3 regions of the Sphingomonas sp. PAMC26645 genome follow, and region 2 is predicted to be linked to each of the others. Evidence: predicted binding sites of a transcription regulator. Region 2 holds the regulator's gene; each other region holds the start of a gene.
The links. Region 2 encodes LexA, which represses DNA repair genes until DNA is damaged. Its sites were predicted from a motif close to GTTCCNCNCTTGTTCT; they were not measured.
Positions count from the first base shown of each region.

Region 1: radA (DNA repair protein RadA) is a predicted target of LexA. The motif match lies at 1,514-1,529, and genes of this name have one in related genera.
Region 3: recA (recombinase RecA) is a predicted target of LexA. The motif match lies at 1,907-1,922, and genes of this name have one in related genera.

Region 1 covers NZ_CP039249.1:1,792,386-1,795,587, forward strand. The annotation lists gene E5673_RS08430 (DUF2218 domain-containing protein) at 1-132, shown strand, start outside; gene E5673_RS08435 (glycosyltransferase family 1 protein) at 289-1,440, opposite strand; gene radA (DNA repair protein RadA) at 1,544-2,914, shown strand.
Region 2 covers NZ_CP039249.1:2,907,274-2,910,475, forward strand. The annotation lists gene E5673_RS13375 (molybdopterin molybdotransferase MoeA) at 334-1,515, shown strand; gene lexA (transcriptional repressor LexA) at 1,584-2,258, shown strand; gene E5673_RS13385 (ComEC/Rec2 family competence protein) at 2,919-3,202, opposite strand, start outside.
Region 3 covers NZ_CP039249.1:3,559,891-3,563,092, reverse strand. The annotation lists gene E5673_RS16390 (tetratricopeptide repeat protein) at 1-115, shown strand, start outside; gene E5673_RS16385 (4-(cytidine 5'-diphospho)-2-C-methyl-D-erythritol kinase) at 450-1,394, shown strand; gene recA (recombinase RecA) at 2,000-3,073, shown strand.

The sequences.
Region 1 (3,202 bases), 1.1 Mb from region 2:
GAAACGCTCGACGTCGCGCTGACGGTGCCGGAGGGCGACGACGTCGACCGGATGCGCGAGGTTGTGTCGAGCCACCTCGACCGCTTCGCCTTCCGCGAGGCGCCGCTGACGTTCGACTGGGCGACTGCTTGAATCAATCCTCCCCCGCCAGGGGGAGGTGGCAGGCGGTAGCCTGACGGAGGGGGAGGCAAGCGACACCGCTGTTTCGTATCCTCCCCCTCCGTCGCCTTCGGCGACACCTCCCCCTGGCGGGGGAGGATCGCCCGGCCGGTAACCTGAATCTCGGCCTTAAGCCCCCCGCCGCGCCATCACCTCGAGATACGTATCCAGCACCGTCTGGTTGATCGTATCCCAAAGATACCCGGCGGCCTTGTCGTGCCCGGCCCAGCCCATCGTCTCGCGCAGGCCCGGCTCCGAGACGATCCGCCCGATCGCATCCGCGTAACCGGCGATATCCGTCGGCGGCACCAGAAACCCCGTCACGCCGTCATCGACCAGTCCGACCGCACCCGACGCGCGGGCGGCAACGACCGGCACACCGGCCGCCATAGCCTCCAGCGTCACGTTGCCGAACGTCTCGGTCACGCTTGGATTGAAGAACACGTCCATCGACGCGACCGCGCGGCCGAGATCGTCGCCCGACTGGAACCCCGCGAACACCGCACCCGGCACGCGGCTCGCGAACCAGTCGCGCGCCGGACCCTTGCCGATCACCAGCACCTTGTGCGGCACGCCGCGCTGCTCGAGCTCGCGGATCACGTCGGCGAAGACGTCGAGCCCCTTCTCCTTCACCAGCCGCCCGAGAAACCCGACCGCAACCTCGCCGTCGGCAATTCCGCGCGCGCGACGCCATTCGAGATCGCGGCGGGTCGGCGTGAAGCGGTCATGGTTCACCCCGCGCGACCAGATCGCGGTCGGCGTCGTCACGCCCCAGTCGCGCACGATCTCCGCCATCCCGCGCCCCGGCACCAGCACTTCGTCGACCCGGTTGTAGAAGCGGGTGAGGATCTTCACCATCACTGGCTCGAAGAACGCCATCTTGTAGTAGCGGAAATACGTCTCGAACCTGGTGTGAAACGACGCGATCGTCGTGAGACCACGGCGGCGGCCATAGCTGACCGCGCGATGACCCAGGAAATCGGGCGCGGACACGTGGATGATGTTCGGCGCGTACGCATCTAGGTCGCGCCGGATCGCGGCCGGCAGCCCGCGTGCCATCTTGTACTCGCCGCGGCCTGCAGGCAACGGTAGCGATGGAACCGAAACCAGGTCGCCGACAGGCGGAAATGCAGGATTTGAATTGGTTGGCGAATAGACGCGGACCGTCACGCCCTTCGATAGCAGATGGCCGACAAGCAAGTTCAGCGTCTGGTTCGCGCCGTCGCGAACGTAGTTATAGTTGCCGCTGAACAGGGCAACGCGCAGGTCGGTGGCATTCATCGTCGCGCGGATAACGCCGTGTGCCGTCAAGCGCCACTAAATCCGCAACATAGGCTGGCCGCCAGCCATTGATGTTCCCGTATCGTTCTCGTACATCGGCGGTATGGCGAAACCCCAGAAGCGTTATGTGTGTCAGGCCTGCGGATCGGTATCGCACCGCTGGGCTGGGCAATGCAGCGACTGCAGCGAGTGGAACACGCTGGTCGAGGAGGCGAACACCGCCGCTACGCCGTTCCATTCGAAGCATAATCTTCAGACCGGCGGCCGCGCGATCCAGCTCGTCGGGCTCGATGCGGAGATCAAGCTGCCCGACCGGATGGCGACGGGTATCGCCGAACTTGATCGTGCGTTGGGCGGCGGCTTCGTCGAAGGCTCGGCAACGCTGATTGGCGGCGATCCGGGCATCGGTAAGTCAACGCTGCTGTTGCAGGCGGCGGCGAAGATGGCGCTGGCGGGGCAGTCGGTCGCGTACGTCTCTGGCGAGGAGGCTGCGGACCAGGTCCGCCTGCGCGCGCGGCGGCTCGGGCTCGGCAACGCACCGGTGCAGCTCGCGGCGGCGACTTCGACGCGCGACATCCTGACGACGTTGCAGACGCGGCCGCCGGCGATGCTGGTGATCGATTCGATCCAGACGATGCACTCCGACCTGATCGAAGGCGCACCCGGCACGGTCAGCCAGGTCCGCGCATCGGCGCAGGAGCTGATCCGCTTCGCCAAGGAGCGCGGGACGGCGGTGGTGCTGGTCGGGCACGTGACGAAGGACGGCTCCATCGCGGGCCCTCGCGTGCTGGAGCATATGGTCGACACGGTGCTGTCGTTCGAGGGAGAGCGTAGCCACCAGTACCGCATCCTCCGCGCTATCAAGAATCGCTTCGGCGGGACCGACGAGATCGGCGTGTTCTCGATGCAGACCGAGGGGCTGGCGGAGGTCGGCAATCCGTCGTCGCTGTTCCTGACGCACCGCGACGATGCGATGACGGGGGCGACGGTGTTTCCGGCGCTGGAGGGGACCCGGCCGGTACTGGTCGAGATTCAGGCGCTGACCGTCCGCTTGGCGTCGGGGGCCACACCAAGGCGCGCCGTGGTCGGCTGGGATTCGGGGCGTCTTGCGATGATCCTGGCGGTGCTGGAGGCGCGCTGCGGGCTGAGCTTCTCCAACGCCGAGGTCTATCTCAATATCGCCGGCGGCTACCGGGTGCAGGATCCGGCGGCTGATCTCGCGGTGGCGGCGGCGCTGATCTCGGCGATGTCGGAGCGGCCGGTGCCGGTCGATGCGGTGGCGTTCGGCGAAGTCGCGCTGTCGGGTGAAATCCGCCCAGTCGCGCATGGTCCGTTGCGGTTGAAGGAAGCGAGCAAGCTCGGTTTCGAACGCGCCTTGGTGCCGGCGTCGATGACGGGGGAGAAGAGCGGGATGAAGCTGTCGGGGTTCAAGACGCTGGCGTCGTTCGTGGATCACATGATGGGGCGGGGGTAGGCGCTCCAAACCTTGTTTTCCCGCGAAGGCGGGGACCCAGACTGGACTCCCGACTTCGCGGGAGAACAAGCTCGCGGGTCGTTACCTATGCCAGAGAGGCACCTCCCCGGCGGAGGCCGGGGCCCAGTTGGGGGACGTGGCTGGCATCCGTTGCGCGTAGTTATTGCGACCTTTCCAACTGGACCCCGGCCTCCGCCGGGGTGGTGCGCAAGCTGCGATCGTCAGGCACCGATTGATCGAACCATGCAAAAGCACCGCGCGCGCCAAATCCGCCACCCCCGAACGCAT
Region 2 (3,202 bases):
AAAGCCGAAGTAATCCGTAGCGACCGCTCCGCCAAACCCATGTTTCACCGCGAAGGCGGGGACCCAGACTGGACTCCCGCCTTCGCGGGAGAACAAGGGTGCACCAGCCGCGCCGGACCGCCCCGCCGCCCTCCGAAACCCCAACAACACCTGTCCTACGTCCCAAACCCATGGCAAAGCGCCAGACACGCCAAAACTCCCCTCCCGCCGGACCTTCTACCGGACGAGACCGTTCCAAACCTGACCCCCAGAACCGCACCCGCCAAATGTCTCCCAGCGTGTGAACTTCCTGCACTTCCAGCAGGAGAGCCGCCCAAAAACAGAGTCTTACGCATGACCCTAGTCCCCGTCGCAGAAGCCCAGACCCGCCTCTTCGCCATGGCCCCCCGCGTCGGCCACGAGACCGTGACGCTACGCGAAGCCGCTGGCCGCTGGGCCGCCGAGAACATCCTCGCCCGCCGCACGCAGCCCGCCGCAGACCTGTCCGCGATGGACGGCTACGCGATCCGTTACGCCGACCTCCCCGGCCCCTGGACCGTCATTGGCGAAAGCGCCGCCGGCCGCCCCTTCGCAGGCCAGGTCGCCCCGGGCCAAGCCACCCGCATCTTCACCGGCGCCGCCATGCCCGAAGGCACCGACACCGTCATGGTCCAGGAAGAAGCCGAGCGTGACGGCGAAACCCTGATCCTAGCCGGCGAAGGCCCCCCGACGCTCGGCCGCAACACCCGCCGCAAGGGCCTGGATTTCTCCACCGGTACCCGCTTGATCGCTGCCGGCGACCGCCTCAGCCCCGCGCGCATCGCCGTCGCCGCAACCGGCGGCCACGGCAGCCTCACCGTCAACCGCCGCGTCCGCGTCGCCGTCGCAGCCACCGGCGACGAACTCGTCCCCCCCGGCTCGACTACCGACGGCGTCGCGCTTCCCGAATCGAACGGCATCATGCTCGCCGCGATGCTCGCCGACATGCCGGTAGACATCATCGATCTCGGCATCCTCGCCGACAATCTCGAGATCCTCCGCGAAGCCTTCGCCAGCGTTCAGGCAGACCTGCTCGTCACCACCGGCGGGGCATCGGTTGGCGATCACGACCTAGTCCGCCCGGCGATCGAAGCCGCCGGCGGCACGATCGACTTCTGGCGGATCGCGCTGCGCCCCGGCAAGCCGATGATGGCCGGCCGGATCGGCGACATGATGGTGCTCGGCCTCCCCGGCAACCCGGTCTCCGCGTTCGTTACCGCGACGTTGTTCGTCAAACCCGTCGTCGCGCACATGGCCGGCGCACGCGACCCGCTCCCCCAGTCGACGCACGCGCTGCTCGGCGAAGACCTCCCCGCCAACAACGCCCGCACCGACTATCTCCGCGCCGAACTCCGCGACGGCAAAGCCTATGCCTCCACGATCCAGGACAGCTCGATGCTGCTCACGCTCGCCCGCTCGACGTGCCTGATCGTCCGCCCCGGCAACGCACCCGTCGCAAAGACAGGCGAATCGGCGGAAATCCTCGTGATCGCGTGAAGCGAGCGCTTGACGGCGTTAATTATGTTCCATAGAAGTTCCCAGTCTGTTCCGGACGGAGAACCGCCATGCTCACGCGCAAGCAGCACGAACTCGTCTGCTTCATCAACGATCGCCTCAACGATACCGGCGTCTCGCCGTCGTTCGAGGAGATGAAGGACGCCCTCGACCTCAAGTCGAAGTCGGGCGTCCACCGTCTGATCAGCGCGCTCGAGGAGCGCAACTTCATCCGCCGCCTGCCAAACCGCGCGCGCGCGCTCGAAGTGCTGCGCATGCCCGAACGTGCGGAAAAAAAGACGCCGTCCAAGCCATCGAACGTGAAGGCAGCCCCCGCCGCTGCAACGCCACAACCGGCCAACGACGTCATCGAGATCCCCTTGCATGGCCGCATCGCCGCCGGCGTCCCGATCGAGGCGTTCGAGGGCAGCACGATGCTAGCCGTCCCCGCCGCGCTGCTCGGCACCGGCGAACACTACGCACTCGAGGTTTCGGGCGACTCGATGGTCGAAGCCGGCATCCTCGACGGCGACTACGCCCTGATCCGCCGCACCGAAACTGCCCGCGACGGCGAGATCGTCGTAGCCCTGATCGAAGACAGCGAAGCCACTCTAAAATACTTCCGTCGCGAAGGCGCCATGGTCCGCCTCGACCCGGCAAACCGAGCCTACGACCCCCAACGCTACGCCCCCGCCCAAGTCCGCGTCCAAGGCAAACTCTCCGGCATCCTCCGCCGCTACGACTGAACTGCCTGGACCGGCCTCCGTCATCACGACGCAGGCCGGTTTCGGTTTCTGGTTGCTCGGGAAAAGCGACAGCCTAGCCTTAAGCCAAGTCGCTTCTCCGGCCGACAACAGCGGCCGGATCTCTTGGGCAAGTTAAGCGAGATGTACTGGGCGTGTCGAAAAGCGGCTAGTTTTTCGACACGCCCAACCAGCCCCCAAGCGTCCGGAAGCCCCTCTCACGCTCTGATGCATAGTCGCGTTCTCGACTCGAATGCCCAATCTCTGCGTCTCTGCGCCTCTGCGCGAACATCTCGTCCTCAATCTTCAGCGCGGCCGAAGAATTGGTTTACGTGGAGACGCGGAGGGGTTGCGCTTAGGGAAAACGAAGCACCTCCAAACGTCTTCGGAAGGAAGACTAAACAGTCCCCAGCCCGAGCCACCCCGTCATACAACAACCTTCTCCGCGTCTCCGCGTGAACCAGTTCGTCTTGCTGTGACCGCACGGGAAGACGAAAGATTTTGTTCAGGCGAAGGCGCAAAGGCGCGAAGATATGGTGCCTGGATCAGCGCTTACCGGCTTTCGCTGGCGGCAAAAAACTGACGTCGGCTTATCGTTCATGGAGGTGTAAGGCCTCCCAAGCCGCATCACCTTCGCGCCTTTGCGCCTTCGCGTGAACAGTTCTATTTTTGACGGCCTTGGCCGGCGCGAAACGCCGATACAGTACCGTGAAACCGATCATGGCGCGGCCTAAACGAGGACGCGGTGCGTTCGAGGAGAGGCGGATCGCGCCAGGGGTGACGATCGCCTGCGTTCAGGATGGTCACGACTGTCCCGCTCCCCAAGGTCAGCGCGACGCCGCCCGTACGCCGAAGGACACGACGATCCAGTTTCAGCCACCGCGGTACACACCGTTTCGGCAGACCGCGTTCGCTGACGACGACATCGGCGCCGTGACAGGCGGCGA
Region 3 (3,202 bases), 650 kb from region 2:
AAACTACGAAGCGCGCTACGCCTGGCGCGCCGCCTTGCTGACAGCCGAACCCGCAGACACGGCGCGCATAACCGCCAAGATCGCCAACGGCCTCCCGCCAAAAGCTCGCCGCTAAAACCCCTCTCCCACCGGGAGAGGGAAGGGACCCGCAGGCGTGGAGAGGGCAAGGCGAGTTGACGGCAACGGGGCGATTTCGCCAGATCACCACCAAATTTTGAGCGCCGAACGAGCCGCGGCAGTGATCGTGACAATGCCCGCAACTGGCGAGGTGTGCCGCGCCTCAGGTCCGCCGTCATCCTGACGAAAGTCAGGATCCAGAGCGAAGGACGGCACCAATCGTTACCCTGGATCCTGACTTTCGTCAGGATGACGCGCTTAAACCCGCAGACATCACGCGTATTACGCTAAGCTGCGCTGGAACCCTTCGCCGCCAAACCCCGAGACCGACAATGCCCGCCATCACCGAACCCGCCCCCGCCAAGATCAACCTGGCCCTCCACGTCCGCCGCCGCCGCCCCGACGGCTACCACGACCTTGAAACGCTCTTCGCCTTCGCCACCGACGGCGACCTGGTCACGGTGGAACCCGCCCAAACCAACAGCTTCACCATAACCGGCCCCTTCGCCGCAGCACTCCTCCCCGTCCAGAGCATTACCCCGACCTCGAACACCACCCCGGCGAAGGCCGGGGCCCAATTGGGGGTGAACAATGACGAAGCACCCCGCTCGTCCAGCACCACTCCAAGCGCCGCCCCCTGGCATGGCAACTTGGTAACCGCCGCAGCAGACGCCTTCACCACCGCGTTCGCCCCCGAGGCCTACCACTCCATAACCCTAGAAAAGCACCTCCCCATCGCCTCGGGCATAGGCGGAGGCTCAGCCGACGCCGCCGCCACGCTCCGCGCGCTGGCCCGCCTCCACGGCATAGCCCCAACCGACCCCCGCCTCCACGACATCGCCGCAAAGCTCGGCGCTGACGTCCCCGCCTGCCTCGCCAACCGCACCACGCTCGGCACCGGCAAGGGCGACACCCTCACCACCCTTGAAGGCCTGTCCGGCACCCCGCTCCTGCTCGTGAACCCAGGCGTCGCGGTCTCCACCGCAGCCGTCTTCAAGACCTGGGACGGCCACGATCGAGGCCCGATTCCCGAAGGCAATCTCCTCGACCGCGCCCTCGGAGGCCGCAACGACCTAGAACCCCCCGCACTGGCGCTTGCCGCCGTAATCGCCGAAGTCCGCGCGCTCTTGGACGCAGCCCAAGGCGTCCTCCTGTCCAGAATGTCCGGCTCCGGCGCTACCTGCTTCGCCCTGTTCGAAACCCCCGAAGCCAGAGACACCGCCGCCACCGCCGCCCAAGCCAAAGGCTGGTGGACCCTCGCAACGACCCTCGCCTGATTGATCGGCCCGCAATTCCGGCATCTGACAGTCGCCCACGCCGGTCCGCCGCCACCGCCCGTCATCCTGACGAAAGTCAGGATCCAGGGCCGCAAACCAAACCGCTGGTCACAACCAGTTCTCGACACCACCGACGAGTCGATCGCCGCCAAACCCGGGCTCGAACAACCGGAACCGTTCTCGACCAAACTCCGCCCGGCCCATCTGGTTACTCCGGATGTTTACGGCGCTTATCCCCTTCGAAAACGTGGAAGTCCGCAGTCATACGGCACCACGCCCTTGCCTTGTTCTCCCGCGAAGGCGGGAGCCCAGTCTGGATCCCCGCCTTCGCGGGGAGACATGTCTTACTTCCGCGCAAAGGAAAGCAACCGACGTGCTCAGGCGGCTAGCGCTCCGCATATTCAATGGTCGATGAGCGCGGGACGGTGGACGCTGAGCCAAGCCCGGCGTGACTGAGCTCGGCAACCGCCTACGGCGGTTACCAAACGTCCATCTTTTCCAGAAAACCCATCGTTCCCCACTTGTTCCAAAAGAACAAAGAGAATACATGGTGTTTGACGCGTTGAATGGCACGCGCGCTTGCTTTAGCGATGGGAGCATATTCGATGGCCGCTAATCTGAAAGTGATCGACACCGGCATGGCAACCGCAACCAACGACCGGCAGAAGGCGCTCGACGCCGCGCTCGCGCAGATCGACCGCGCCTTCGGCAAGGGCTCGGCAATGCGCCTGGGCTCCAAGGAAACCATGCAGGTCGAGGTGATCTCGACCGGCTCGCTCGGGCTCGACATCGCGCTCGGCGTCGGCGGCCTGCCACGCGGCCGCGTGATCGAGATCTACGGTCCGGAAAGCTCGGGCAAGACCACGCTCGCGCTCCACGTGATCGCCGAAGCGCAGAAGGGCGGCGGCACCGCGGCGTTCGTCGATGCCGAACACGCGCTCGACCCGGTCTACGCCAAGAAGCTCGGCGTCAACATCGACGAGCTGATCGTGTCGCAGCCCGACACCGGGGAGCAGGCGCTCGAGATCGTCGACACGCTGGTCCGCTCGAACGCGATCGACGTGCTCGTCGTCGATTCGGTCGCAGCGCTAGTGCCGCGTGCTGAAATCGAAGGCGAGATGGGCGACAGCCATGTCGGCCTCCAGGCCCGCCTGATGTCGCAGAGCTTGCGCAAGCTCACCGGCTCGATCAGCCGCTCGCGCTGCATGGTGATCTTCATCAACCAGCTGCGCATGAAGATCGGCGTCATGTACGGCAACCCCGAGACGACGACCGGCGGCAACGCGCTGAAGTTCTACGCTTCGGTCCGCCTCGACATCCGCCGTATCGGCGCGATCAAGGCTGGCGAGGAAGTGACCGGCAACCAGACGCGCGTGAAGGTCGTCAAGAACAAGGTCGCGCCGCCGTTCAAGCAGGTCGAGTTCGACATCATGTACGGGCAGGGCGTCTCCAAGCTCGGCGAGATCCTCGATCTCGGCGTGAAGGCGGGGCTCGTCGAGAAGTCGGGCGCGTGGTTCAGCTACGACAGCGTCCGCCTCGGTCAGGGTCGCGAGAACTCGAAGACCTTCCTCAAGGACAACCCCGAAACCGCCGACCGCCTCGAAAAGCAGATCCGCGCACGCACCGACAAGGTCGCCGAGGAAATGATGGCCGGCCCCGAAGAAGGCGACGACGCCTAATCCTACTTTCCCTCTCCCTCAGGGGAGAGGAAGGGACCCATTGCCTTCGCAATGGGAGGGTGAGGGCACTCGGGACGTAGTGTCCAGTGCTTGTCTCATGGTGGCCAAGCATGTGCACGGCGGACGGTT